DNA from 4 places in the Arthrobacter sp. UCD-GKA genome. Region 1 is predicted to be linked to each of the others. Evidence: riboswitches for the same ligand, from Rfam matches in the RefSeq annotation. Region 1 holds a riboswitch; each other region holds the start of a gene.

Region 1 (7,658 bases):
GCGCGCCTCGAACGTGCCGCGCGGATCGGTCGACCACGGTTCCGAGGCCATCGGCGGGGCCAGTCCCAGCCGTGCCGGGCTGGCAGTGGCCAGGACCTTTGCGATCTCCAAGAAGGATTCCTGGCTGGTCGCCGGGCACACCCTGGCCCCGGAGCGCCGCTCGATCACCTTCGAGGTGGTCACCCGGCTGCTCTTCCACACCATACTGCTGGCCTCCGTGTACTTGCTGCTGGCCGGCCACAACACCCCCGGCGGAGGCTTTGCCGGCGGGCTGCTGGCCGGCCTGGCCCTGACCATCCGCTACCTGGCCGGCGGCCGGGTGGAACTGGCCGAGGCCACCCCGGTCAGCCCGGGCACGCTGATGGGCACCGGGCTGGGCCTGGCGGCACTGACCGCCGCGGCGCCGCTGCTCCTGGGCGCCCAGATGTTCACCTCCGCGGCCATCGAATTCACCTGGCCGCTCTTCGGGGAGCAGAAGTTCGTGACTTCCACGCTCTTCGACATCGGGGTGTACCTGGTGGTGGTCGGGCTGGTCATCGACGTGCTGCGCTCCCTGGGCTCGGAGATCGACGACCGTTCCGAGGGCCGCAGCCCCACCGACACACATGACATGGTTTCCGACGCGGATACGGGAGTTGGACGATGAGCACCAATATCACCTTGCTCATAGTGATGGGCGTGCTCTTCGCCGTGGGCATCTACCTTTTGCTCGAGCGTTCGCTGACCCGCGTGCTGCTGGGCATCGTGGTGCTGGGCAACGGGGTGAACCTGTTGATCCTCTCCGCCGGAGGGCGCCGCGGCGAGGCGCCGCTGTACCGGTCGGCGCTGGATGCACAGGAATACAGCGACCCGCTGCCGCAGGCGCTGATCCTCACGGCCATCGTGATCACCTTCGCGGTGACAGCGTTCATGCTGGGCATCATCTACCGCTCCTGGGTCATCTCCCGGGCCGACGTGGTCGCCGACGACGACGAGGACCTGCGCGTCTCGCAGCAGTCGACCTTCGACTTCGAAGAAGACTCCCCGGTCCCCGAGGACACCACCGAATTCGAGGGCGAGGACGCCGAGCCCGCAGGGAACCACCCGGAGAAGGGGCCGCACGCATGATCGATGCACCACTGACCGCCGTTTCATTTGCCCCGCTGGTCGTGGCCTTGCCGATCTTCGGTGCCGCCCTGGCCTTCATCCTGCGCCGCAAGCGCCGCACCCAGCGCCTGGTGACCATCGCGGTCCTGGTGATCACGCTCTGCCTGGAAGCCTGGATGCTGGCCACGGTCTGGGGCGGGGGGACCTACTCGGTGACCCTCGGCGGCTGGGCCCCGCCGTTTGGCATCTCCATGGTCGTGGACGGGTTCTCGGCATTCATGCTGGTGGTCTCCTCCATCGTCTCCCTGGCGGTGCTGCTCTACGCCACCAGCCAGGGCATGGCCGACGGGGACGAGGACGGGCCCGTCTCGATCTTCCACCCCGCCTACCTGATCCTGGTCGCCGGGGTCTCCAACGCCTTTTTGGCCGGGGACCTCTTCAACCTCTACGTGGGCTTCGAGATCCTGCTGACGGCCTCCTACGTGCTGCTGACCCTGGGCGGGACCACCGCGCGGATCCGAGCGGGCACCACCTACGTGGTGGTCTCGGTCGCCTCCTCGCTGCTCTTCCTGATCGCCATCGGCATGATCTATGCGGCCGCCGGCACCGTGAACATGGCGGACCTGGCCGTGAAGCTGCCGGAGATCTCCCCGGGCACGCAGACCGTGCTGCACGTGATGCTGCTGGTCGCCTTCGGGATCAAGGCCGCGGTCTTCCCGCTGTCCTTCTGGCTCCCGGACTCCTACCCGACCGCCCCGGCCCCGGTCACCGCGGTGTTCGCCGGGCTGCTGACCAAGGTCGGGGTCTATGCGATCATCCGCACCGAGACGCTGCTCTTCCCCGGGAACCAGCTCTCCGAACCCTTGATGGTCGTGGCCGGGCTGACCATGCTGGTGGGCATCCTGGGTGCCGTGGCGCAGACCGACATCAAGCGCATGCTCTCCTTCACCCTCACCAGCCACATCGGATTCCTGATCTTCGGGGTGGCCGTGGGGAACCAGCTGGGGCTGGGGGCCACCATCTACTACGTGGCCCACCACATCGTGGTGCAGACCTCGCTCTTCCTGGTCGCCGGGCTCATCGAACGCCGGGCCGGGACCTCGAACATCGAGCGGCTCGGCTCGCTGGCCAAGCTTTCGCCGTTGCTGGCGCTGCTCTTCTTCGTCCCGGCCATGAACCTGGGCGGCATCCCGCCGTTCTCCGGCTTCCTGGGGAAGCTCGGGCTGGTGCAGGGCGGCGCCGAACTGGGCACGCCCGTGGCCTGGGCGCTGGTGGGGGTGTCCCTGTTGACCTCGCTGTTGACGTTGCTGGCGATAGCGCGTGTTTGGAACAGGGCGTTCTGGCGCAAGGCCGAGGACGCCACGGACCCGGACCCGCTGCTGCTGGTGGGCGTGGAAGCCGCGCGCGGGGCGACCTACGACATCGTGGCCAACGAGCCGGCCAGCCGCTATTCCGACCGCGGGAACACCGCACTGCTGCCCAACGGCATGCTGGCCATGACCGCGGCCCTGGTGCTGGTGGGCGTGGCGCTGACGGTGTTTGCCGGGCCGCTGTTTGAATTCAGCGACCAGGTCGCCGGCCAGCTGCTGGACCCAAACAACTACATCGAGGCGGTCCTCGGAACCGGGCAGGGGGTACGGTAAATGACCAAGGAACAACGGCTGAAAGACGCCACCGACGAATCCGGGGCACGCCAACGCGCCACCCTGCGCCAGGAACTGCCTTTGCTTGCAGGCATGATGCTGGTCTGGGGTGCGCTCTGGCAGGACTTCGCCATCGGCAACCTCGTCTTCGGGCTGCTGATCTCGCTGGTGCTGGTGCGGGTCTTCCGGCTGCCGCCGGTGATCCTATCGGGGCGCTTCAATGTTTGGCGTGCCGCAGTGTTCGCCGGGGCGTTCCTGCGGGACGTGACCCTGGCCAGCTTCGAGGTGCTGTACCTGGCGGTGTTCCGCGGCCCGCGCACCACAAGCGCGATCATCACCGTGCAGCTGCGCACCGAATCGGACTTGCTGGTCACCTTCGTGGGCCACGTGCTGACGCTGGTCCCCGGCTCCTACGTCGTGGAGGTGGACCGGCGGACCTCGACCCTGTACCTGCACGTGCTCAACGTCAACGACGAGGCCGGGGTGGAAAAGGCGCGGGCCTCGGTGATGATGATCGAGGAACGGCTGATCCGCATGATGGGCACCAAGGAAGAACTGGCCGAGTTGAATGCCGAGAAATCGGCCCCGGGCAAGGAACACGGAGAAACACCATGAACATCGTCCTGTGGATCTGCGGGATCACGCTCTCGATCGCCGGCGCCCTGGCCATGATCAGGCTGGCCAAGGGGCCCTCGATCCTGGAACGCGTCATCGCCACCGACGTGCTGCTGCTGATCGTCTCCGCGGCGCTGTGCGTGGACATGACCATCAACAAGCACACCGACAACCTCATCTTCGTGCTGCTGGCATGCCTGGTCGGGTTCGTCGGCTCGGTGACGGTTTCGCGCTTCGTCACGGACCGGAGGAACGCCTGATGCTGGACACCGTCATCGACATCGTGGCCGGGACGTTCATGATCGTCGGCTGCCTGATGTCACTGGCCGCGGGCATCGGCATGCTGCGCTTCCCGGACCTGCTCTCGCGCCTGCATGCGGCGACCAAGCCGCAGGTGCTGGGGCTGTTCCTGCTGCTGGCCGCGCTCGGGCTGGAACTGCGGTCCTGGGCGGTGCTTCCGGTGCTGCTCCTGGCCTGGCTGCTGCAGTTGCTCACCGCCCCGGTCTCGGCGCACATGGTGGGACGGGCCGGCTACCGGACCCGGCACCTGAAGCGCGAGACCCTCATCGCGGACGAATTGGCGGCGGTGGTCGAGGCCGCGGAGCAGCGCGAAGAGGCCGAGCACGGCCGGGACGGCAACAGGGACCGCGCCGACTTCATCGACTAGTCCACCGGACCCTGGGCCGGCGCCGCCAACCGGCACGGGCCACGCCAAAGCAGGGCCCGGCCGAACGCATCCGGCCGGACCCCCCGTGTGCGGAAGTGCGGAAGCTCAGGCCTTCTTGGTGAACCTCGCGATGGCCCGCTGGGTGCCGCGGTCGGTGAGCACCTGGATCAACGCGGCGGTGACGGCCGACAGCACGGCGAACCCGATGGCCTGGCGCATCGAGGCCTCGGCCTGGGCCTCCTTGTTGCCGTGCTTGGGCGGCTGCTGGCCGGTGAAACCGATCCAGGCCTTGTCGACGATCTTCCCTCCCAGGAAACCCGCGGCGATGGAAATTGCTGGACCGATCAGTTTCATCAAGCTGTTCATGGGGACTCCCGAATATTGCGGCAAAGGTACTAGGCCCAGCCTAGCTGAGGTAGCATCATAGAACTGAAACAATCACGACAGGGGAGCGTCGTGCGGGGTAACCCGCACCCAGGCGCTGAGAGTGCGGATAGCCGCAGACCCTCGAACCTGCCCCGGCTAGTACCGGCGAAGGAAGTCGAGTTCTCAGGGGTGCGCGCGGAAGTGTGCGGGCATTCCCTCCCCTCCTTGAATCCAAGGAGGATCAACACCATGGGCATCACCCACCAGCCCGCCGGGCACAAAACGGCAACCACATCCTGGCGCGTCGTCGACATCGTCATCGCGGCAGTCATCGCAGTGTCCTCGGGCGTCATCTTCTGGGCCTGGAACAGCAGCCACCACCTGCTCGACGTGCTGTTCCTGGCCTTCCCGCCTTCGGCCGCACTGGTCTCGGGCATGTGGCTCTTCCCCGCGGTGCTCGGCGCACTGATCATCCGCAAGCCCGGCGCGGCACTGTTCTGCGAAGTGGTCGCCGCGATGGTCTCGGCGCTCATGGGCTCGGAATTCGGGCTGACGGTCCTGGCCTCGGGCCTGATCCAGGGCCTGGGCGCCGAAGTGGTCTTCGCCGCGTTCCGCTACCGCACCTTCAACCTGCCCGTGGCACTGCTGGCCGGCGCCGGAGCAGGACTATTTGGAAGCGTCAACGACACCTTCATCTTCCGCTGGTTCCCCGAATACACCACCGGCATGCTCTTGGCCTACATCGGGTTCATGACCATCTCGGGCATCATCATTGCCGGGCTGCTCTCCTTCCTGGGAACCCGCGCCCTGGCCAAGACCGGCGCACTGGGCGCGCTTGCCAGCCGCAAGGCAGCCACCGAACCAATCCTCGGCTGATGGGCACGGGCATCACCATGTCTTCAGCCTCGATGCTGCACCGCGAAAACGACACCGCGGCCACGGTGCAACACCGCTGCGACGCGGTGTCCGTCAGCGCCCGGAACTGGGGGTGGCGGCACGCCGACCGCAAGCAAGCAGCGCTGTCGGGCCTGGACCTGGAGATCCGGGCCGGGGAACGCGTGCTGCTGGCCGGGCCCTCGGGCGCCGGCAAATCCACGCTGCTCTACGCGCTGGCCGGGGTCCTGGACGAAGACGACGAAACCTATTCCTCCGGCGAGCTGCTGCTGGACGGGGCACCGGCAGCCCAAGGCCGCGGACTGGTCGGGCTCATGCAGCAGGATCCCGAAACCCAGGTCGTCCAGGCCCGGGTCGGGGACGACGTGGCCTTCGGCGCGGAAAACCTTTCGGTGCCGCCCGCGCAGATCCGGCGGCGGATCATCGAGGCACTGGACGCCGTGGGACTGGAGGTCCCGCTGGACCACCCGACCTCCGCGCTCTCGGGCGGGCAGAAACAGCGCCTGGCCCTGGCCGGGATCCTGGCCATGGGACCGGGGCTGGTGCTGCTGGACGAGCCCACGGCAAACCTGGACCCGGACGGGGTGCTGGAGGTCCGCGACGCGGTGCTGGCCGCACTGGATTCCACCGGCGCGACCCTGCTGATCGTCGAACACCGGCTCGAGGCGTGGGCGGAGCACATGGACCGGGTCATCGTGTTGGAACCCGGCGGCGGCATCGCCCACGACGGAACCCCCGGCGAGCTCTTTGCCCCCGGCCCGGTCCGCGACCAGTTGGTTGCCGCCGGGGTCTGGGTGCCCGGGTACACCCCGGCATTCGACCCGCTGCCGGCCCCCGGGGAATCCGCTGCGTTGCTGCTGGAGGCCACGGACCTTGCCGTCACGCGCAAGCGCGGCGCCAGGCCGGCCGCCTCCGGCCTGGACCTGCGCCTGGGGGCGGGCGAGGCCTGGTGCGTGCGCGGGGCCAACGGCTCGGGCAAGTCGACCTTCGCGCTGACCCTCGGCGGACTGCTTCCGGTCGGATCCGGCACGGTGCTGGCCACCGGCGAATTGGCGGCCGGCACCGAGGCCCGGCCGTACCACTGGCGCGCCACCGAATTGGTGGGACGGATCGGCTCGGTCTTCCAGGAGCCCGAGCACCAGTTCGTCACCCACACCGTGGCCGAGGAACTGGCCTACGGCCCGCGGCACGCGGTCAGGCCCGGAACCCGGGAACCGCTGTTCACCGAGCAGGAAATCTCCTCGCGCGTCGAATCGCTGCTGTCCCGGCTGCGGCTGGGACACCTGGCGGAGGCGAACCCCTTCACCCTCTCGGGCGGGGAAAAGCGCCGGCTCTCGGTCGCCACGGTGCTGGCGGCGGGCCCGCAGGTCCTCATCCTCGACGAGCCGACCTTCGGTCAGGACGCCAACACCTGGCGCGAACTGGCCCTGCTGCTGCGCGAGGAGCTGGGCCGCGGCACCGCGATCATCGCGGTGACCCACGACGCGGACTTCGCCCGCGCCCTGGGCGCACACGAGTTCGTCCTGCAGGCCCCGGACACCGCGGACGCAGCCGCCCCCGCCGCCGCACGGCCCGGGTTGCTCGAGGCCGATGTGCGCGGGGGGACAAGTTTCCTGGGCCGGGCCAACCCGCTGGCCAAGTTGGCCGCGGTTGCCCTGGCAACGATCCCGCTGGTCGCCTCCATGGACTGGGTCAGCAGCGGAATCGTGGTGGCCGCGACCGTTCTGGCGCTGCCGCTGGCCGGGCTGTCCATCCCGCGTTTCCTGGCCCGCGGCTGGCCGCTGCTGCTCGCCGCGCTCTTCGGGGCCTGGGGCACCGCGCTGGTGGGCAACGATTCCGGGGCGGTGCTGCTGGATGCGGGCATCTTCACCATCACCGAGGGCTCGCTGTCCGCCGGTGCGGCCACCGGGATGCGCGCCTTCGCGGTGGCGATCCCCGCGGTGCTGGTGCTGTTCACCACGGACCCGACGGACCTGGCCAACGCGCTGGCGCAAAAGGCGCGGCTGCCGCACCGCTTTGTGCTCGGCGCGCTGGCGGGCATGCGGCTGCTGGGGTTGCTGATCGAGGAATGGACGACGCTGGGCATGGCCCGGAGGGCCCGGGGCGTGGGTAGCCGCGGCTCGGCCGCCGCCCGGTTGCGGGCGAACCTGGGGCAGGTCTTCGGGCTGCTGGTCCAGGCCATCCGGCGGGCCTCGCGGTTGGCGGTGACCATGGAAGCCAAGGGCTTCGGCACCGCCGAGCGGACCTGGCTGCGGCCCTCGAGATACGGCCTGCGGGATGCGGGGATCGTTGCCGCCGGGCTGCTGCTGGGCACCGTCGCAACAGGGGCATCGTTGGCCCTGGGCACCTGGAACCTGGTCTGGAGCTAGGACGTGTCTCCCCATGGT
Region 2 (5,156 bases), on a different contig from region 1:
AAGGAATACGACCGTCTCGCTACTGGACATCGGCAGAAGCAAAGCGCTTGTATCGCCGATGGCAGGGAACCAGGGTACTGCTGCATCTCGCTCGGTCCGCATGCGGAGCCCTGGTCGAGCCCAGATGGCGCCCATGACTAGCGCTGTGCGCCGGCCCGCCGGCCCGCCGGAACACAATACCCGGCGCACAATTCGGATGAACATGCTCTCAATCCCCGAGGAATTTGGGCAACAAAAAGCCCGCCACTGCAACAGTGGCGGGCCATAGGTTACGGGGCCGCGAGCTGGCCCTCGACGGAGTGCCTCCGGTCCAGCGGCCAGATCACATCGGTGACCTTGCCGATGACTCGATCGACGGGAATCATGCCGCCGCCCGGTGCTCCAAGAAGCGCGCGCGAATCTTCGGACACCGAACGGTGGTCCCCCATGACCCACAAGCGCCCTTCGGGGATCTTCACGTCGAATTCAAGGTCGCTTGGCTTGTTGCCGTCAAGAACGTAGGGCTCCTCCAGCGGGATGCCGTTGACGACCAGGCGTCCGTCGGGGCTGCAGCAGGAAACGGTGTCGCCGCCGACGCCAATGACGCGCTTGACGTACACCGCGTCCTTGCCGGCAAGACGCAACGCCCAGGCCAGGGAATCCAGGACACCGGGACGCTGATAGGGCAGGAAGGAACCGCGGCCGTCAAAGATGACCACGTCCCCGCGTTGGATCTCGGCGTCCTTGTATGCAAGCCGATTCACCAGCAGCCCATCACCCGGGTTCAACGTGGATTCCATGGAAGTGGAACCGATGTAGAAGAAGTCAACGACGGTGGCACGAACGACCAGGGTGATCAGAGCCGCCGCTGCAAGCGCGCCAACGACAAAGCGCCAGCCCCTCGAAGGAGACCGGCGCTTTGTCGAAGCGGAAAAACTTTCCGATTCAGTAGATCGATCCACGATGGCTCCCCATCCCCGCAGCCCTGGGGGCCGCGAAGATGAAGGCTCTCGCTTTTCTCGCTACTTGGCGGTCCGGAAGTCGCGCTTTTCGCGGATCTTCGCGGCCTTGCCGTGGCGATCGCGCATGTAGAACAGCTTCGCACGGCGAACGTCACCGCGGGAGACCAGTTCGATCTTTTCCAGGACCGGGGAGTGCACCGGGAAGGTACGCTCTACGCCGACACCGAAGGAGACCTTGCGAACGGTGAAGGTTTCGCCCACGCCGCGGCCCTGGCGACCAAGGACGAAGCCCTGGAAAACCTGAACACGGGTGTTCTTGCCTTCGATGATGTTGACGTGGACCTTGACGGTATCGCCCGGGCGGAAATCGGGAACATCGTTGCGCAGCGAGGCTGCATCGACAGAGTCGAGAATATGCATGAATGCATCTCCTAAATAGACGCCGCAGGTCACCTATTTTAGACACGGACCGTAATTGTTCCCCGGGGCGCACAGGTGCGCTCGGAAAAAAGATGTGGCGGTCCGAAGCTTGGTACCGCGATCCGTTTGCGGATCGACGGCTGGTCCAACTGTTGACTCGTTCCCCCTGCGGCAGGAGCAGAACCCAGTAGACCCAAGAATCCATTTTGCCACACTCCGGGGCATGGTGCGAAGTTCCGCACCCGCAGGCGGACCCGCATCGAAAGGATCTGCCCGATGATGCTCCGGGTCTGAGCAGCACCGGCAGTTTCTGCCCGGACGGGATCCCGCCGCGATCGCGGCCCCGAACGCGCCCAGGGGACCCGAAACCCGCCACGATAAGGCCCGATTCGATCGGAACCAGTCATCGGGAACGCATTGAACAAACACCGGTCCGCGCCGCCGGGCACAACCTGCCGGTGCCCAAGGTCACAAACGGTGCCTGGCCGGATCATGTGATAGTTTCGTTTTCGACCACACGGGGGCCCTTGCAAGGGCTGAGATCGAGCTGATGCAGCGAGAGACCGTTGAACCTGTCCGGGTAATGCCGGCGAAGGAAGTGAGTACTCCTTGAGCAACACCGTTTCAATGCACAGCCCTGTCCAAAACGCCGTGGAAGCAGCAGAGACCCAGTCCCTGAAGTCCCACTCGCTGGCCTACATCGATGACGACGAATCCGGGATCCGGGTTCCCGTCACGCAAATCGCGCTGGAGCCGTCCCCGGGCGGAAAGGACAACGCCCCGCTGCAGGTCTACCGCACCGCCGGACCCGGAAGCGACCCGGTGGTTGGACTGCCGGCGTTCCGCAGCGGCTGGATCGAGGAACGCGCGGACACCCAGACCTACGCAGGGCGTGAACGGAACCTGCTCGACGACGGAAAGTCGGCGGTCCGCCGCGGCAAGGCGTCGGCCGAATGGAAGGGCAGCCGGCCGGTCCCCCGGCGCGCCGAGGCAGGGAAGCGCGTCACCCAGATGCATTACGCCCGGGCAGGGATCACCACCCCCGAGATGCGGTTCGTCGCCCTGCGCGAGAACTGCGACGTGGAACTGGTGCGCAGCGAGGTCGCCGCGGGCCGGGCGATCATCCCGGTGAACATCAACCACCCCGAGTCCGAGCCCATGATCATCGGCAAGGCGTTCCTGGTGAAGATCAATGCGAACATCGGGAACTCGGCCGTCACCAGCTCCATCGCCGAAGAAGTGGACAAGTTGCAGTGGGCCACACAATGGGGCGCCGACACCGTGATGGACCTGTCCACCGGCGACGACATCCACACGACCCGCGAATGGCTGATCCGCAACTCCCCCGTCCCCATCGGCACCGTGCCCATCTACCAGGCCCTGGAAAAGGTCAACGGCGAGGCCAACGCCCTGACCTGGGAAATCTTCCGCGACACCGTGATCGAGCAGTGCGAACAGGGCGTTGACTACATGACCATCCACGCCGGGGTGCTGCTGCGCTACGTGCCGCTGTCGGCCAACCGCGTGACCGGCATCGTCTCGCGCGGCGGTGCCATCATGGCCGGCTGGTGCCTGGCCCACCACCAGGAGAACTTCCTCTACACGCACTTCGACGAGCTGTGCGAGATCTTCGCGCAGTACGACGTGGCGTTCTCCCTGGGCGACGGGCTGCGCCCCGGCTCCATCGCAGACGCCAACGATGCCGCCCAGTTCGCCGAGCTCGACACCCTGGCCGAGCTCACGAAACGGGCCTGGGAGTACGACGTCCAGGTCATGGTCGAGGGCCCCGGCCACATCCCCTTCCACCTGGTGCGCGAAAACGTGGAGCGCCAGCAGGAATTGTGCAACGGCGCGCCCTTCTACACCCTGGGCCCGCTGGTCACCGACATCGCACCGGGCTACGACCACATCACCAGCGCCATCGGCGCCACCGAGATCGCCCGCTACGGCACCGCGATGCTCTGCTACGTCACGCCCAAGGAACACCTGGGCCTGCCGAACAAGGACGACGTGAAGACCGGGGTGATCACCTACAAGATCGCCGCCCACGCAGCGGACCTGGCCAAGGGGCACCCGGGCGCCTCCGAACGGGACGACGCGCTGTCCAAGGCACGCTTCGAGTTCCGCTGGCGCGACCAGTTCGCCCTGTCGCTGGACCCGGTCACCGCCGAGTCCTTCCACGACGAGACGCTGCCGGCCGAGCCGGCGAAGACCGCGCATTTCTGTTCCATGTGCGGGCCGAAGTTCTGTTCCATGCGGATCAGCCAGGACATCCGCGACGAATACGGCTCGGCCGACTCGCAGGCGGCCATCGCGGAAATGGTCAGCGGGATGCGGGACAAGAGCCAGGAGTTCCTGGCCTCCGGCGGCAAGGTCTACCTGCCCGAGCCCGGGATGCCCGCCAGGGCGTAGCGGCCCGCTGCCGGTCTAGCGCCGGCCCGGGCTCCCCTGCAAGCCCCGGGCCCGGCGCTTCACGGCTGGCCACCCCCTCGCGCTAGGATGGGCCCATGTCCGTGCGCCACCCATCCCGCTTCCCGATGGCCGTGACCCTGGCCGCGGCGCTGCTGGCGCTGGCCGCCTGCGCCACCGCACCCTCCGCCGGGCCCGCAACGACCTCGACGCCCGATCCATCCACCGCGTCGGCAGCCGCAACCGCCGACGGGTCCACGTCCGGACAGGCACTGCTTGTCGCGGCCCGGGCCAATGACGCCGACCAGGTGCGGCAACTGCTCGATGCCGGGGTCTCGCCGGATTTCCGCGACGCCGATGGCCGTCCGGTGCTGGTCACCGCCACGCGGGCCAACGCGCTGGAAGCGGCGAGGGAACTGATCCTGCGGGGTGCCGACGTCAATGCCCGGGACGGCATCTCGGATTCGGCGTTCCTCCATGCCGGGGCGGAGGGATTCCTCGGGATCCTGGAACTCACCCTGCAGCACGGCGCCGACGTCACAAGCACCAACCGCTACGGCGGCACCGCGCTCATTCCGGCCTGCGAGCACGCCCACCTCGAAACGGTCCGCCGGCTCATTGACGCAGGAACGGACGTCGACCACGTGAACGGCCTGGGGTGGACGTGCCTGCTCGAGGCGGTCATCCTGGGCGACGGCGGCACCGCGCACCAGAAGGTGGTGCGGCTTCTCATCGCGGCGGGCGCGGACACCTCCATCGCGGATTCCGGCGGCACCACGGCGCTCGAACACGCCCTCCGGCTACGGCAAAGCGCGGTGGCCGGGCTCCTGGAAGATGCCCAGCCACCGCGCTAGCGGTGGCGAATCTGAAAACTGCTAGCCGAGCGCGTCCTTCGGGACGATGCGACCCTCGACGATGGCAAAACCGTTGTGCCACAGGGTGTCGCGGTCGTGCCGGTTCAGCGTGGAGGCATCCAGCTGCACGATCAGGTCCGGGCGCCGGGTGGCGGTGCGCTCCAGCTGCTTGTTGCGGCGGAAGCGCGCGATCTTGCCGTGGTTGCCCGAAAGCAGCACCTCGGGAACCTCGCGGCCCTCCCAGGTGCCGGGCTTGGTGTACACCGGGTATTCCAGCAGTCCGTCGGAGTGCGATTCCTCGACCAGCGACTCCGGGTTTCCGATGACCCCGGGGATCAGCCGGCCAATGGCCTCGACCATCGCCAGCACCGCGACCTCTCCCCCGTTGAGCACGTAGTCGCCGATGGACACCGGGCGCACGTCGAAGGCCTCTGAGGCAAAGTCCAGGACCCGCTCGTCGATGCCCTCGTACCTGCCGCAGGCAAAGGCCAGGTGCTGCGCCCCGGCCAGTTCGTAGGCCATCTCCTGGTCG
Region 3 (7,658 bases), on a different contig from region 1:
ACGCACCCCCGCCGCCACACCCGATGCCGCGGCCGCCGCAGCGGACCACCGCACCAGGCTTTCGGCCGCGCTGCCCGGGGTGGCCTTCGTGGTCGCTGCGGGATGGGCACCGGTGCGCAGCAACGACTGCTTCTACGACTACCGGCCGCACTCGGACTTCCTGTGGCTGACCAACTGCCATGCCGAGGGCGCGGTGCTGGTGGGCACCCCGCGAGCCGGCGGCCACGATTACCGACTCTTCGTCCCGGCCCCGGCACTGCCAGGGGACCCTGCGTTCTTCACCAGCGCCGCGCACGGCGAACTCTGGGTCGGTGCCGCCCACGGTCCCACCCACTGGGAAGCGGCCCTGGGCCTTCCAACCTCCCCGCTCGGTGCGCTGGACGAGGCGCTGGCCCGGCTTTCCGGCGCCGAGGCCGCCGGCAACCTTGGATCCTCCATGGTGGCGACGCATTCCCTGAAGCCGTCGGCGGTGCTTCGCCGCACACTGGCCGAGCTGCGGCTGCTGAAGGACGCATGGGAGATCACCGAGCTGCGCAACTCCGTCACCCACACCATCGAGGGCTTCTCCCAGGTCATCAACCAGATCCCCACCGCCATCGCCGGCGGCGGGGAACGCTGGTTGCAGGGCACCTTCGACCGGGTCGCCCGCCACCACGGACACGGCCCGGGCTATGCCACCATCGTGGGTTCCGCCCACCATGCACCGACGCTTCACTGGGTTCGCTGCGACGGACCGGTCGTCGAATCCGAGATGCTGCTGCTGGACATGGGAGTGGAGGAGAACAGCTTCTACACCGCGGATGTCACCCGCACCTTCCCGGCCAACGGCCGCTTCACCACCGCCCAGCGCGAGGTCCACGACCTGGTGGAAAAGGCGCACCGCGCCGGCCTGGCCCAGATCACCCCCGGCAAGGACTTCACCGCCTTCCACACCTCCATCATGGAGGTCATCGCCAACGGCCTGAGCGACTGGGACATGCTCCCGGTTTCCGTCGACGAGGCGCTCTCCCCTGCCGGCCAGCACCACCGCCGCTGGCTGGTCTGCGGGGTGGGCCACCACCTGGGCCTGGACGTGCACGACTGCTCCTCCGCTTCCTACGAGGAATACCAAGGTGCGGTGCTACAGGAAAACATGGTGCTCACCGTGGAACCCGGCCTCTATTTCCACCAGCACGACGAAATGGTCCCGCCGGAACTGCGCGGCATGGGCGTGCGCCTGGAGGACGACCTGTTGGTCACCGCCACCGGCCACGAGAACCTTTCGGACCCGCTGCCGATCGATGCCAACGGCATCGAAGCCTGGATGGCAGCACAGGCAGGGGCCAAGGCATGAGCCCCGCATCTGTCCTGACCGTCACCGATGCGCTGGTCTTTGACGGCGAAAATCCTGAGCTCGTCCGCGGCAACGTGACCTTCAAGGATGGACTTATCACGGCCATCGGCGCCCAGGAAGAAGGTGAGCTGCTCGACGCCGCCGGCAAGGTCCTGGTCCCCGGGCTCATCGATGCCCACTTCCACGCCTATGCAATCTCCCTTGACGGATTCCGCAACGAGCGCGGCCCGCTCTCCTTCGCGGCCCTGGCCGGGGCCAAGCGCCTGGGCGAGGCCCTGTCCCGCGGCTTCACCACCGTGCGTGACGTCGCAGGCGGGGACATCGGCCTGTCCAGCGCCATCAAAGCCGGGTTGCTGGACTCCCCGCGCTACTTCTACACCGGCCCGGCGCTGAGCCAGACCGGCGGGCACGGCGACCCGCGCGAGGCGGACGTGGATGTCTGCTTCGGCCACGGCCACATGTGCGAGGTCGTCGACGGGATCGAGCCGCTGCGCGTGGCCGTGCGCGAACGCCTGCGCACCGGCGCCCACGCCATCAAGATGATGGCCAGCGGCGGCGTGGTCTCGCTGACAGACCCGCTGGCCATCCCGCAGTACTCGGACGAGGAAATCGCCGTGGTGGTCGCCGAGGCAACCCGCCGGGGTTCCTACGTCGCGGCCCACGCCTACTCGCCAGCGGCCATTGCCCACTCGGTGCGCAACGGCGTGCGTTCGATCGAGCACGGCAACCTGCTCGATGCGCGCACCGCAGCGTTGATGGCCGAGCACGGTGCCTATCTGGTGCCCACGCTGGCCGCCTACGCGGCCATGGACCGCCGCGGGGACGAGGTCGGCCTGTCGGAGGTCTCCAAGGCCAAGAACCTGGAGGTCCTCACCGCCGGCGGCGAGGCCATCAAGCTTGCGCTGGCCGCCGGCATCCCGGTGGGCTTCGGCTCGGACCTGATGGGAGACCTTGCGGATGAGCAGCTCAACGGCTTGGCCCTGCAGATCGAGGCCGTGGGGGTCTTTGAGACGCTGCGCTCGGCCACGAGCGTGAACGCCGCGCTGCTGCAGGAACCGACACTTGGACGCCTGGCCCCGGGCATGGCCGGGGATGCGCTGCTGCTGGACGGAAATCCCTTCGAGGATGCCTCGGTGCTCTATGACGAGTCCCGGCCGCGCACGATCATCCAGGGCGGGCGCATGCATTCGGCTTCATGACCGGGGCGAACACCAGCAGTACGACCGGCACGGCGTCGCTGATTGGGGATTGGCTTGGGGCGGTGCTAGGTTGGCCGTAGGACTCGACACGGGGTGCCGCCTGGCGGCTGAGAGATAGACCCGTTGAACCTGATCTCGATAATCCGAGCGAAGGGATGCCGGTCCGGCATGACGCATGGTGGCGCCCCGCTTTTGGGTACCTCGTGGCAGTTCCATGGCATCCTTTCGCTCCAACGAAAGGTGCAAGAGAATGCTCATCAAGGACCAAATCGTACTTGTCACCGGTGCCGGCCGCGGCCTGGGCACCGACCTGGCCCGCGCCTTCGCCCGCGAGGGCGCACGGCTCGTGCTGAACTACCGCTCCAGTGAGGCCGGGGCCCAGGAACTGGCCGCAGAGTTCGGGGAGGATCGCGCGATTGCGATACGAGCCGACGTCTCGGAACCCGAACAGGTCGCCGAGCTGGTCGCCACTGCGCAGGAACACTTTGGCGCCCCTATCACCACGGTGATCAACAATGCCCTGCCGGACTTTTCCTTCAACGGCGATGCCCGCTCCAAGGCGGACGGGATCGGGTACACGGAATTCGGGGCGCAATTCACCGGCATCATCGGCGGAGCATTGAACACCATCCAGGCGACCTTGCCGGGCATGAAATCCGCAGGCTTCGGCAACATCGTCAACATCGGAACGAACCTCTTCCAGAACCCCGTGGTCCCGTACCACGACTACACCGCGGCCAAGGCGGCACTGCTGTCGCTGACCCGCACGTTCGCGTCGGACCTGGGCCCCGAGAACATCCGCGTCAACATGATCTCCGGAGGCCTGCTGCGCACCACCGATGCCTCGGCGGCCACCCCGGAGGAGGTCTTTGACCTGATTGCCGGTTCCACTCCCCTGCGCCGGGTCACCTCCCCGGCGGAGTTCGCCGATGCCGCCCTGCTCTTTGCCTCGCCCTGGTCGCGGGCGGTGACCGGGCAGAACCTGGTGGTCGACGGCGGCCTGGTGATGAATTAGGAGGAGGGCAAAACCATGGATTCGACACGCCAACTGCACCTGAACGCCTTCATCTACGGTGCCGGCCACCACACCATGGGGTGGCGCCACCCCGACTCCAGCGCCGACCGCGTCGGCGACATCGCCTACTACGAGGAACTGGCCCGGCTGGCCGAACGTGGTTGCCTGGATGCGGTGTTCTTTGCCGACGGGCAAAGCGTCAACCACGAGTACGCGGCGGGAATCCCCTGGTTCCTCGAACCGGTGACCGCGCTGAGCGCCATGGCGCGGGCCACCGAGCATATTGGTCTGGTCACCACGATCTCTGCGAGCTTCTACACCCCGTTCCATGTCGCCCGGCTGCTGGCGTCCCTCGACCACATCAGTGCGGGCCGCTCGGGCATCAACGTGGTGACCTCCATGTTCGACGCCGAGGCCCGCAACCACGGGATGGATGCCTTGCCGGGGCACGCACAACGCTACGAACGTGCCGAGGAGTTCATGGACGCGGTGCAGGGACTGTGGGATTCGTGGTCGGATTCGGCACTGGTGGTCGACCGTGAGGCCGGCCAATACCTCGATCCCTCCCAGATCCGCCCGATCAACCACCGCGGCAACCATTTCACGGTTGCCGGCCCGCTGACCGTCCCGCGGTGCCCGCAGGGGCGTCCGGTGCTTTTCCAGGCCGGATCCTCGGAGGCCGGGCGTTCCTTTGCCGCCCGGTACGCCGAAGCGATCTACTCGGTTTCCTGGGACCGGGAATCGGCCCTGGAATATGCCGCGGACATGCGGAGGCGGTTGGAACTTGTGGGGCGGGCCGGGAATTCGGTGCCTATCCTTCCCGGGCTGGTCACCTACATCGGGGCGAGCCGGGAGGAAGCCCGGGAAAAGAAGGCCGCTTTGGATTCCTACCTGGATCTCGACTCGGCCATCACCCAACTGAACATGTTCACGGGCCAGGACTACACCTCGCATCCTTTGGATGGGCCGGTGCCTGGGCTGCCGCCGGCCGAAGGGTTCTCCGGACCGCAGGGCCGCTACCTCACGGTGCAACGCATCATCGAAACGAAGCAGCCCACGCTTCGCGAGTTGCTGGGATTCCTGGCGGCCGGCGGCGGCCATGCCACCATGATCGGCACGCCCACCGAGGTCGCCGACGAAATCGAGGAGTGGTTCACCACAGGTGCCTGCGACGGCTTCAATCTCATGTGCCCCAGCTTCCCGGCGGGGCTAGATGACTTCGTGGCACTCGTGGTGCCGATCTTGCAGGCACGTGGCCTTTTCCGCACGTCATACCCGGGCAGGACCCTGCGCGAAACCCTGGGCCTGTCCAGGCCTGCACGTCTGGAGAACGTACCGGTTTCGGGCTGATCGCCCGTGCCCGCAGGTGGGAGGCCTCGGAGTTCCCGGCGTTCTCCCACCTTCGAGCCACTACGATGGAACGCATGAGATTTTCACGTTCCAAAAATGCCTTGCTCCTTTCCGCTGCCGTCCTGCTGCTCTCCGTGAGCGGTTGCGCGACCATCGCCGACACCGCTTCCTCCGCGGCGTCCTCGGCAGCAACCCAGCTGGCCGATGGGGCAAAGAAGGAGCTCATCAAGAAGGTGTGTGCACCGATCAAGGACGGCAGCATCAACGCCTCCGACCTCAAGGTCGTCTCGTCCATGGTGGACGCGGTCCGCGAGGGTGGCCTGCCCCAGGAAATCGTCAGTGCACTCGATGATGTGGCGGCCTCAGGCGACAAGGTTCCCGCCGATGTCCAGGCCAGGCTCGTCACCGCCTGCGACAACGCACTTGCCTGAGCCGGCACAGGTGTGTTGCAACAACCGCGGCGAAGTCCCCGCGCTGACTAGACTGGCGGCATGAAGCAGGAAACAAAGGCTGTCAGAATCGACGCCTGGCTATGGTCGATCCGGATCTACAAGACCCGTTCCGCGGCAACCACCGCGTGCCGTGCCGGTCATGTGCGGTTGAACGACAAGCCCGCCAAGGCCGCCCAGATCGTTGTACCCGGTGACACCATCAGGGTCAGGCAATCGGGATTCGACCGCACCCTGGAAGTGACCGCTGTGATCGCCAAAAGGGTGGGAGCGGACATCGCTACCCGTTGCTACATCGACCACACGCCTGTCCGACCCAAGGAAGTCATCCCCCAGGTTCCCGTGAGGGACAGGGGCGCAGGCCGGCCCACGAAGAAAGATCGGCGTGAGATGGAAAGACTCCGGGACCAGTTCCATTAGACGGCGACTACGATGGGAATGGATAGCCAATAACGCGGTAGTGAAGCTGTCACAGCCGTTGTCGCAACAGAGGAGAACCATGAGCCGGAACAAGTCCTGGAACGAACTTTCTGTCGTATCACGCTGGCGCGTCGCCATCCTGGGCATCACGCAGTTGGCACTCCAGTTCGTTGCCTTGCGCGATCTCGTCAAACGTCCGGCGGCCGAGGTCCGTGGGGCAAAGGGCGCGTGGGCCGCGGCCTCGTTCATCAATTTCCTCGGGCCCATCGCGTATCTGGCATTCGGACGGACGCGTCGGGTCAAGTAGCCACAATTCCGACGCGGGCGGGATCTGGGGATCGCCAAGGCCCGGCCAGGCTTGAAAATCGAATTCGGTCCTAGCACGGCAATGTCCAGCAGACGATACTTTTCGCCGGGACACGCCTCCCAACGGAGAACCGGTGGCAGGGAAGTTCCAGGATCATTGCTCCAACCGGGCCCAATATTGCTCAATGAAGTCGGGCATCAATCTTTACCGATTGCCAACACCGGTCGAATTCCCCACGAATCTGCAGAACCACGGGCGATGAATTCCCTGGGTTCACTCGGAAGCCGTGCTGCTGCTGCCCGCGTTGGCGAACTGTTCCGGCCTGGGCGGAATGCTCCTTGGCACAGGGGGCAGGCCAATCTCGGACCGGAGAATCTGTTTGGCCTTGGTGTTGGTGCGACGGACCCAATTTCCGGCCTTTTCCCAGGAACTGTCGCGCACAAAGAGCATGTCCAGGGCGATCATCGCCAAGGAGAACGACCAAAGCCCCATGAAGAATCCGATCCCGACGTGCATGCCCAGGAGCAGGACGAGGGAAAGATAGCGGGTGTACTTCCACAGCAGCAGCACCGGGAAGAGCAGCTGGAAGTAGATGGATACCCACGTTGCCACCAACACGGCCGGCGTGATCTGCCAGGCAAGCTCGCTCAGAAGCGGAACAACCTGGAAGGCATCCAGGTTCAGGGAGTAGTACAAGGCACTGCCCTCGAGCCATTCCTTGCCCATCAGCTTGAAGATGCCCGAGTTCACATAGACCAGCATGATTTGGTAGCAGCACAGCATCAAGGCGGTGTTGTGGAGGCCCGCCCCCAGCCACAGGGGAACCGGGAAGTGCTTCTGTGTATAGGACTTTCGGTGGCCACGCCGCTTCTGCAGCCAGGCATCGACCGACCAATGCTTGCTCAGATTCGCAAAAATCAAGAATGAAAGGGTGATGCGGAAAATGGTGTCGCCACCGTTGGTCACCAGCATGCTGTTCGACTGCAAACCAATCCAGAACAGCAGCATCACCGGGGTGACGAACCGTGTCTTGTACCCTACAAGAAACAACAGGACCAGAACGATCAGGCTCCAGTAGGACAGGTCAAAGACGAAAGTATTGTCTTTGGGGAACATTTTTTCAATAAAGAATGGGTAGCCCCGGCGCTTGATTTCCGGTTCGAGCCACGTCGAGGCAAAGCCCCAGAGGTAGGCGCGGTCCCCATAGCTGGGAATGAGAAACAGCAACATGCCGACGGCGTAGATGATTCTCAGCAGGGAGAAGCTGCGGGTGGCACGGTAAGCCCCGGTAGCCCATGCTACAAATCGATCGATCTGCCGTGACGCCCACGACGAATCCGATGACGTCGACGATCCTTGTGCGGCGGAGTTGATGCTCGTGGCCAAGTACTTCTTCACGGTCATTGCTTTCCGCCATTCCGCTCGATGACCCCTGCGTATTCGTTGACGACCGCACCATCGATCGTGACGTTCGATTGACGCCATCCGAACACCAGATCTGAAAGTTTGAATTGCTGTTCAGCATCAAACCGCAGGAAACTGATGACGGAGCTGCGGTTATTGCCGGCGTCGACCAGTTTTTGAA
Region 4 (7,658 bases), on a different contig from region 1:
CACGATGAACAGGCAGGCGCCGGCCATCACGATCCCGCCCAGGGCACCGCCCATCCCGTGCGTGGCCATGGCCCCGGTGACCGGCGCGATGAACGCGAAGGAGGACCCCAGGTAGGAGGGCACGCGACCCGCGGTGATGATCAGGAACAAAAGGGTGCCGACGCCGGTGAACAGCAGCGTGGTGGTGACCGGGAAGCCGGTGATGGTCGGCACCAGCACCGTGGCGCCGAACATCGCCATGACGTGCTGGACTCCCACGCCGACGGTCTGCGCCCAGGCGAGGCGCTCGTCGGGGGCCACCACCGTTCCGGGGGAGATGGACTTGCCGTCGCCGTGCAGGCGCCAGCCGATGCCGAATCGGTTGCTCATGGGGTGGGGCCTTCCGGGAAGGGGCGGGAGTCGGGCGTCGGGGGCGCGCGGTGCACAGCGCAAAACCCCCTCGTGCATTTTACCCGCCCGCCGCCCGGGGCCGGTGCCCCGGCACGTCCCGCCCCCGCGCGGCTACCGGGCAGCGACCGGTTCGCCGTGCCCGGCGGCGTCCGGGGCAAGGTGCCCGGACGCGCGCCGGGGTCCCGCTGCCGCCTCCGGGGCGTCGGCGGCGGTCTGCGCGAAGAACGCCAGCTCGTGGGCGCTGGAGGCCTCGAACGCACGCCACATCGCCGCCCGGGTGCGGGCATCGGCGCCCGCGTGCACAGCGGCCACCAGGTCGATGGCCGCCGCGGTGGCGGCGTCGAACTCCGGGGAGGAATAGGTGGCCAGCCAGTCGGCGTACGGGTGGCGGTCGTGGTTGGCCGCGGCCAACCGGGTGCCGGTGTCCTGGTAGATCCAGAAGCAGGGCAGCAACGCGGCGGTGAGCACCGCATAGTCGTCCCCGGCGGCCAGCAGGTGGTTCAGGTACGCGGTGGTGGTTGCCGAGGGCTCCGGGACCCGTTCGTCGAGCCGCCCGCGGTGCAGCTTCAGCTCCTCCTCGAGGCAGCCGCTGGCGGCCGCCGCCCAGAAGCGCTGCGAGGCGGTGTCCGGGGCCAGTTCCGCGGCCCGCGACATGGACCGCGCATAGGTGCGCAGGTACAGGGCGTCCTGGCCCAGGTAGTCCTCGAAGTGGGCCCGGGCCAGCGACCCGTCCTTCAGGGCGCGGATGAAGCCCAGCTCGTCGATGCCCGCGCGGATCGGGGCGATCCGTTCCCACCACTGCGCCAGCGGGTCCCCGGCCTGCGCCGGGCGCACCCCGTCCCAGAGCGCGGCGAAGTGGTTGACCGGGCCGTGCCCGGATCCGACGGACAGCTCGTCCGCGCGGGAGATGGCATCGGACAGCCAGTCCTTGGCACGGCGCAGCGCCGTGCCCCAGTTCCCGGTGCGCGCGTAATGCGTGGCCAGTGCGGCCGAGAGCGAGCAGCCGGTGCCGTGCGTGTTGCCGGTGGCGTGGCGCTCGGATTCGACCTCTAGCAGCACCCCGCCGGCGTCGATGAGCGCGTCGCGGCAGCGCTGGGTGGCCAGGTGCCCGCCCTTGGCCAGCACCAGCACGTCGTATTCCGCCGCGAGCATGCGTGCCTGGGACACCGCCGAGTCCCAGTCGGTGGCCTCGGGGCCGCGGGCCAGCACCGCGAGCTCGGGGATGTTGGGGGTGATCACGTCGGCATGGATGAAGAGCCGGCGCAGCGCCGCATCGGCGGCCGCATCCAGCAGCGAATCCCCGCTGGTGGCCACCATCACCGGGTCAAGCACGACGGCCGGCACGCGTCCGCCGGGGGCGCCGGGGGCGCCGGCGGCACCGCGGATTGTGGCCAGCCAGGTTCCCAGCTCGTCGATGACCTGGGCGTTGGCCAGCATCCCGATCTTGATCGCGTCGATGGAGATGTCCTCGGAGATCGCAAGCAGCTGCTCGGTGAGGAAGCCGGCCGGGGGCACGTGCACGGCGCGCACGCCGCGGGTGTTTTGGGCGGTCAGCGCGCTGACCGCCGCCATCCCGTAGCCGCCGGCGGCCGCGATGGACTTCAGGTCGGCCTGGATCCCGGCGCCCCCGGAGGGGTCGGAGCCGGCGATGGACAGGATGTTCTTGGTGGAATTCATGGTGTTCATGGCGTTTCCCCTTCCCAGAGGCTGATCAGGTCGGCGGTTGCGGCGCGCGGGTCATCCGCGGCGCAGATCGCCCGCACCACGGCCATCGAGGCGGCCCCGGCGGACCGAACGGCCGGGACGTCGGTGGCGTCGAGCCCGCCGATGGCGACCACGGGTGCATTGCTGCGGGCCACGGCGGCGGCCAGGCCCCCGTAGCCCAGCGGCTCCGGGTGGTCCTTCTTCGTCGGGGTCGCATGCACGGCGCCGACGCCCAGGTAGTCGATGGTGCCCGGGGCAAGCGCGTTGAGTTCGTTGGCCGCGTCGATCTCGCCGGCGGTGGAGGCGGATAGCCCGAGCACGGCGTGCGGCCCGATCAGCGTGCGGACCAGGTCCGCGGGGATGTCTGATTGGCCGATGTGCACACCCTGCACGTCGGCGCCGCGGGCCCGTGCGGCCAGGTACACGTCGATGCGGTCGTTGACCAGCAGGGTGGCCCGCCCGGAGGTGTGCTTGGCGCAGCTTTCCACGGTGTCGACGAATTCCCCGGCGGGCAGGTCCTTGCAGCGCAGCTGGATCGTGGTGATCCCGCCGGCCACCGCTGCGGCGGCGATGTCTTCGAGCGGGCGTCCGGCGGTGGAATTCGAGTCGAGGACCAGGTAGATTCCGGAGGCCATCAGGACAGCACCGCCGTGGCCGCGAGGTCGGCCGGGGCCAGCGCGTGCAGGGCGTCGAGGAAATGCACAGCGAAGCTTCCCGGCCCCGAGCTTGCCGCTGCGGCCCGTTCGGCGGCGGCGGAGTAGAACGCGTGGGCCGCGACGGTGGCCAACAGCGGGTCCCGGACCACGGGCAGGAAGGCCGCGCAGATCGCGCCCAGCGCGCACCCGCCGCCGGTCACCAGGGTGAGCATCTTGCTTCCGCCATGAACGTAGATGGTGCGCGCCCCGTCGGTCACCAGGTCCGCCTCCCCGGAGACGGCCACCACGGCGCCGCTGCGCAAGGCCAGGGAGCGGGCCGCGGCGGCGGCCGAATCGACCGTGTCGGTGGCCTCCACCCCGCGCCCGCCGGACCCGGCCTCGGCGAGCACCATGATCTCCGAGGCGTTGCCGCGGATCACCGTGGGGGAGACATCGCGCAGTCCCAGGGCGAAGTCGGTGCGCACGCGCAGCGACCCGACGGCCACCGGATCCAGCACCCAGCCGGTTTCCGCGGCGTTGGCGGCGGCCACCGCCTCGGCCATGGCGGCGCGCTGCTCGGAATGGGGGGTGCCCAGGTTCACCAGCACCGCGGAGGCCACCGACGCGAATCCGCCGGCCTCCCCGGGCACGTCGACCATCGCGGGGGAGGCCCCGGCGGCCAGCAGCACGTTGGCGGTGAAGTTGGTGACCACGGTGTTGGTCAACACCTGCACCAAGGGGGTGGAGGCGCGCAGCGCGCCCAGGGCATCGGCGAGCTCGCCGGGTGAAAAAACAATTGAAGGCGCCATGGATCCCATGAGCAACATCCCTCCGCTAGTACGAACTAGTTCAGGTTCTACGGGTCTTATCTCAGTCGGATCGCTGGCGCGCCGACACCCCGTGTCACTAGGCGCGAGCCTATCCCACCGCACGGGCGGGGCGTCAACTGCGCGTCGCGGCCTGTCGCGGCCCACGCGCACGCCGTATACGCTCTAGGCATGGGCATCACCGAGAATCCGCATCCATCCACCGCGCCGCGCGAGTCGCGCGCACTGAGCGAGCTCGAGCTGCCGCCGGTGGTGCCCGAGTCGCCTGAAAACATCGTGGAGATCGTCGCTTCGATGCACGACGTGGTCGCCACCCGGCTGGCCCACCCGCGGCGCTTCCGCGCCTCCCAGCTCAAGGCCCTGGAGCGGATGCTGGAGGCGCACGAGCAGGACTTCGTCGATGCGCTGGCCGATGACCTGGGCAAGAGCGGGGCCGAGGCGAGGATGACCGAGGTCGACATGGTGCGTGCCGAAATCGACCACGCGCAGCTGCACCTCTCCGAATGGATGGAGTCCAAGGCGGTCAAGATCCCGCTCGCGCTGCACCCGGCGGCAGCCAAGATCGAGCCGCAGCCGCTGGGCGTGGTGCTGGTCATCGGTGCCTGGAACTACCCGCTGCAATTGATCCTCGCCCCGCTGGTCGCCTCCATTGCCGCCGGCAACGTCACGGTGCTCAAGCCCTCGGAGCTGGCCCCGGCCACCAGCGCGCTGCTCGGGCGGCTCGTTCCGCAATTCATGGACCGGCGGGCGTGCGCCGTGGTCCAGGGCGGCGCGTCGACCTCCAAGGTCCTGCTGGAACAACACTTCGACCACATCTTCTACACCGGCGGGGAACGCGTGGGGAAGATCGTGGCCCGCGCGGCGGCCGAGCACCTGACCCCGGTGACCCTGGAGCTGGGCGGCAAGTCCCCGGCCGTGGTCATGGACGGGTCCTCGGCGGCGGTCGCCCGCCGGCTGGCGTTCGGGAAGTTCATGAATGCCGGGCAGACCTGCGTGGCGCCGGACTACGTGCTGGCGGTGGGGGACGCGGCGCGGAACCTGGAAAAGCAGCTGTCAAAGGCCATCACGGGGTTCTACGGGAAGAATCCGCTGGCCAGCCGCGACTACGGGCGGATCGTGAACACGGCGCACTTCCAGCGCCTGGTGGCCATGCTGGGCGACGGGGACGTGGTCGTCGGAGGCGGGTACGACGAGGACACGCTGCAGATCGAACCGACGGTGATCACCAACGTGCACCCGGACTCGGCCCTGCTGCGCGAGGAGATCTTCGGCCCGATCCTGCCGGTCATCGCGGTGGACAGCTTCGATGCCGCCGTTCGCTTCATCAACGCGCGTCCCACCCCGCTGGTCGCCTACCTGTTTTCCGAGAACCCGCGGCTGCAGTCGTCCTTCGGGGACCAGGTGCGCGCCGGGGCCATCGTGCACAACGCGCCGAGCCTGCACCTGGCCGTCCCCTCGCTTCCGTTCGGGGGCGTGGGAGCCTCCGGCATGGGTGCCTACCACGGGCGGCATGGGTTCGAGCGGCTCTCGCAGATGCGCGCGGTGATGGGCAAGACCACGGTGGTGGACACGCTCAAGGCCGTCTACCCGCCGTACACCTGGGCCAAGTCAAAGATCATCAAACGCCTGATGTAGACATGCCCGGGATCGCATACCTGTAGGTGGTCGGCTGTTTCGGGGCGGGTGCGGTGTGGCCGCGCCCGCCCCGCACCACCTGGCTCAGCCCAGGACGGTGTCCACGATGGTCCTGGCCTCGTCCTGCACCCGGGCCAGGTGCTCGGCGCCCAGGAACGACTCGGCGTAGATCTTGTACTTGTCCTCGGTGCCCGAGGGGCGCGCGGCGAACCAGGCGTTTTGGGTGGTGACCTTCAGCCCGCCGATCTTTGCCCCGTTGCCCGGCGCCTCGGTCAGCCGCGCGGTGATCTTTTCACCGGCCAGCGAATCGGCGGTGACGTCGCTGGCGGACAGGTTCGCCAGACGGGCCCTCTGGTCCCGGTCCGCGGCGGCGTCCAGGCGCGCATAGCTGGGGGCCCCGTGCTCGGCGGCCAGCGCCGCGTAGTGCTTGGACGGGGAGGAGCCGGTGACCGCGGTGATCTCGCTGGCCAGCAGCGCCAGCAGGATCCCGTCCTTGTCGGTGGTCCAGGTGCGCCCGTCGCGGCGCAGGAACGAGGCACCGGCCGATTCCTCGCCGCCGAAGGCACCGGTTCCGTTCAGCAGGCCCGGCACGAACCACTTGAAGCCCACCGGGACCTCCACCAGGGTGCGCCCAAGCTTCGCGGCCACCCTGTCGATCATCGAGGAGGACACCAGGGTCTTGCCGATCCCGGCGTCCGTGGACCAGCCGGTGCGGTGGGTGTAGAGGTATTCGATGGCCACGGCCAGGAAGTGGTTGGGGTTCATCAGCCCGGCATCCGGGGTGACGATGCCATGGCGGTCGGCGTCCGCGTCGTTGCCCGTGGAGATGTCATAGGCGTCGCGCGCGGCGACCAGCGAGGCCATCGCGTGGGCCGAGGAGCAATCCATGCGGATCTTCCCGTCGGTGTCCAGGGTCATGAACGCAAAGCGCGGGTCCACCCCGGGGTTCACCACGGTCAAATCCAGCCGGTGCCGCTCGGCGATCGCGCCCCAGTAGTCCACCGCGGCACCGCCCATCGGGTCCGCGCCGATGCGCAGCCCCGAGGCGCGGATCGCGTCGAGATCCAGCACCGAGGGCAGGTCGTCGACGTAGGAGGCGAGGAAGTCGAAGGCACCGATCTTGCCACCCAGGCGCGCGGCGCCCAGCGAGGTGCGCTTGACCCCGTCCAGCTTGGCCTCCAGCAGCTCGTTGGCGCGGTTCGCGATCCAGGACGTGGCATCGGTGTCGGCCGGTCCGCCGTGCGGCGGGTTGTACTTCAGCCCGCCGTCGGCCGGCGGGTTGTGCGAGGGGGTGATGATGATGCCGTCGGCGCGCGGCGCATCGGGGTTGGCGTTGTGCGCCAGGATGGCGTGGCTCAGGGCGGGGGTGGGGGTCCAGCCGGTGCGCGCGTCGGCGAGGATCGGCACGTCGTTGCCGGCCAGCACCTCCAGCACCGTGTCCTGTGCGGGATCCGAGAGCGCGTGGGTGTCCTTGCCGACAAACAGCGGGCCGGTGATGCCCGCGGCGCGCCGGTATTCGACGATTCCCTGGGTGATGGCGGCGATGTGGTCCTCGTTGAAGGAGCCGTTCATCGAGGTGCCGCGGTGTCCGGAGGTGCCGAAGGCCACGCGCTGTGCGGGGTCGGACGGATCCGGGTGGATGTCGAAGTACGCGTCGCGCACCGCTGAAAGGTCGATCAGGTCTTGGGGCAGTGCCGGGGTCCCGGCGCGAGGATGGGCCATGGCACCAGTTTCTCATTGATTGCCCGACGGCGCCCCGCCCACGTCGTTGGGCGTCGGGCATTCAGCGGCGCGGGAGCGCAATGACGTGTTCGGCCAGGGTCCGGGCCGGGCCGGTGAGCAGGGTGTCAGGCACCGAATGGTCTTCCCCGTCGATGCTCAGCGACCAGGTGAACGCATCGCGCACCGGTGACGGTGCCTTGGCCTGCTCCAGCGCCCGCAGCTCATCCAGGGCGTCGCGGGCGATGCTGATCCAGGAGGCTTCCTGTTCGTGCCCGGGGTCCTGCGCGTGGAGTTCCAGGATCCCGGTGCGGGGAATCCCGGCGACCCCGCCGGAGCGGGCCACGCGGATGACCAGCACATCGTCGCGGTTCTCAGCCATGGACGGCCTCCCGGACGACGGGTTCGACCCCGACGGCGTCCCAGGCTTCGGCCAGGGCCCGCTCGACGGAGGAGCCGGCTCCGTGGTCGCGGCGGGCCTGGAGCAGGGTCTGTTCGGCGAAGGTGCCGAAGTCCGCGTCCTGCGGCAATGAGCGGGTGGCAATCACGTTGAACCACAGGGACCCGGCGGTTTCCCAGGCGTTGCCGCCCAGCGCGGTGGCGAAGAGGTGGAACGCGTGGTTGGGGATGCCGGAGTTCAGGTGCACCCCGCCGTTGTCCTCGGCCGTGTCCACGTAGCCGGCCATGGTTGCCGGCTGCGGGTCCTTGCCCAGGATCGGGTCGTCGTAGGCGGTGCCCGGGGCGGCCA

The links. Region 1 has a riboswitch for thiamine pyrophosphate ahead of BLJ79_RS00405 (ECF transporter S component). Riboswitches for the same ligand answer to the same signal wherever they lie in the genome.
Positions count from the first base shown of each region.
Region 2: it holds a riboswitch for thiamine pyrophosphate, as region 1 does, so the genes downstream of both, thiC (phosphomethylpyrimidine synthase ThiC) here and BLJ79_RS00405 (ECF transporter S component) in region 1, are expected to answer to the same signal.
Region 3: it holds a riboswitch for thiamine pyrophosphate, as region 1 does, so the genes downstream of both, BLJ79_RS06395 (3-oxoacyl-ACP reductase) here and BLJ79_RS00405 (ECF transporter S component) in region 1, are expected to answer to the same signal.
Region 4: it holds a riboswitch for thiamine pyrophosphate, as region 1 does, so the genes downstream of both, thiM (hydroxyethylthiazole kinase) here and BLJ79_RS00405 (ECF transporter S component) in region 1, are expected to answer to the same signal.

Region 1 covers NZ_MOLR01000001.1:79,543-87,200, forward strand. Annotated here, with positions in the region: gene BLJ79_RS00370 (Na+/H+ antiporter subunit A) at 1-646, shown strand, start outside; gene BLJ79_RS00375 (Na(+)/H(+) antiporter subunit C) at 643-1,107, shown strand; gene BLJ79_RS00380 (Na+/H+ antiporter subunit D) at 1,104-2,729, shown strand; gene BLJ79_RS00385 (Na+/H+ antiporter subunit E) at 2,730-3,344, shown strand; gene BLJ79_RS00390 (MrpF/PhaF family protein) at 3,341-3,604, shown strand; gene mnhG (monovalent cation/H(+) antiporter subunit G) at 3,604-4,011, shown strand; gene BLJ79_RS00400 (DUF4235 domain-containing protein) at 4,117-4,377, opposite strand; TPP riboswitch at 4,447-4,568, shown strand; gene BLJ79_RS00405 (ECF transporter S component) at 4,627-5,253, shown strand; gene BLJ79_RS23875 (ATP-binding cassette domain-containing protein) at 5,286-7,640, shown strand.
Region 2 covers NZ_MOLR01000007.1:180,096-185,251, reverse strand. Annotated here, with positions in the region: gene lepB (signal peptidase I) at 270-944, opposite strand; gene rplS (50S ribosomal protein L19) at 1,002-1,361, opposite strand; TPP riboswitch at 1,869-1,976, shown strand; gene thiC (phosphomethylpyrimidine synthase ThiC) at 1,989-3,773, shown strand; gene BLJ79_RS13920 (ankyrin repeat domain-containing protein) at 3,869-4,624, shown strand; gene trmD (tRNA (guanosine(37)-N1)-methyltransferase TrmD) at 4,646-5,156, opposite strand, start outside.
Region 3 covers NZ_MOLR01000004.1:17,010-24,667, forward strand. Annotated here, with positions in the region: gene BLJ79_RS06385 (aminopeptidase P family protein) at 1-1,333, shown strand, start outside; gene BLJ79_RS06390 (metal-dependent hydrolase family protein) at 1,330-2,532, shown strand; TPP riboswitch at 2,612-2,705, shown strand; gene BLJ79_RS06395 (3-oxoacyl-ACP reductase) at 2,783-3,547, shown strand; gene BLJ79_RS06400 (LLM class flavin-dependent oxidoreductase) at 3,563-4,897, shown strand; gene BLJ79_RS06405 (hypothetical protein) at 4,972-5,328, shown strand; gene BLJ79_RS06410 (RNA-binding S4 domain-containing protein) at 5,389-5,766, shown strand; gene BLJ79_RS06415 (PLDc N-terminal domain-containing protein) at 5,846-6,073, shown strand; gene BLJ79_RS06420 (HTTM domain-containing protein) at 6,347-7,477, opposite strand; gene BLJ79_RS06425 (DUF5819 family protein) at 7,474-7,658, opposite strand, start outside.
Region 4 covers NZ_MOLR01000012.1:67,143-74,800, forward strand. Annotated here, with positions in the region: gene BLJ79_RS18460 (uracil-xanthine permease family protein) at 1-369, opposite strand, end outside; gene thiD (bifunctional hydroxymethylpyrimidine kinase/phosphomethylpyrimidine kinase) at 502-2,076, opposite strand; gene thiE (thiamine phosphate synthase) at 2,073-2,729, opposite strand; gene thiM (hydroxyethylthiazole kinase) at 2,729-3,547, opposite strand; TPP riboswitch at 3,539-3,640, opposite strand; gene BLJ79_RS18480 (aldehyde dehydrogenase family protein) at 3,728-5,191, shown strand; gene pgm (phosphoglucomutase (alpha-D-glucose-1,6-bisphosphate-dependent)) at 5,276-6,913, opposite strand; gene BLJ79_RS18490 (protealysin inhibitor emfourin) at 6,975-7,292, opposite strand; gene BLJ79_RS18495 (M4 family metallopeptidase) at 7,285-7,658, opposite strand, start outside.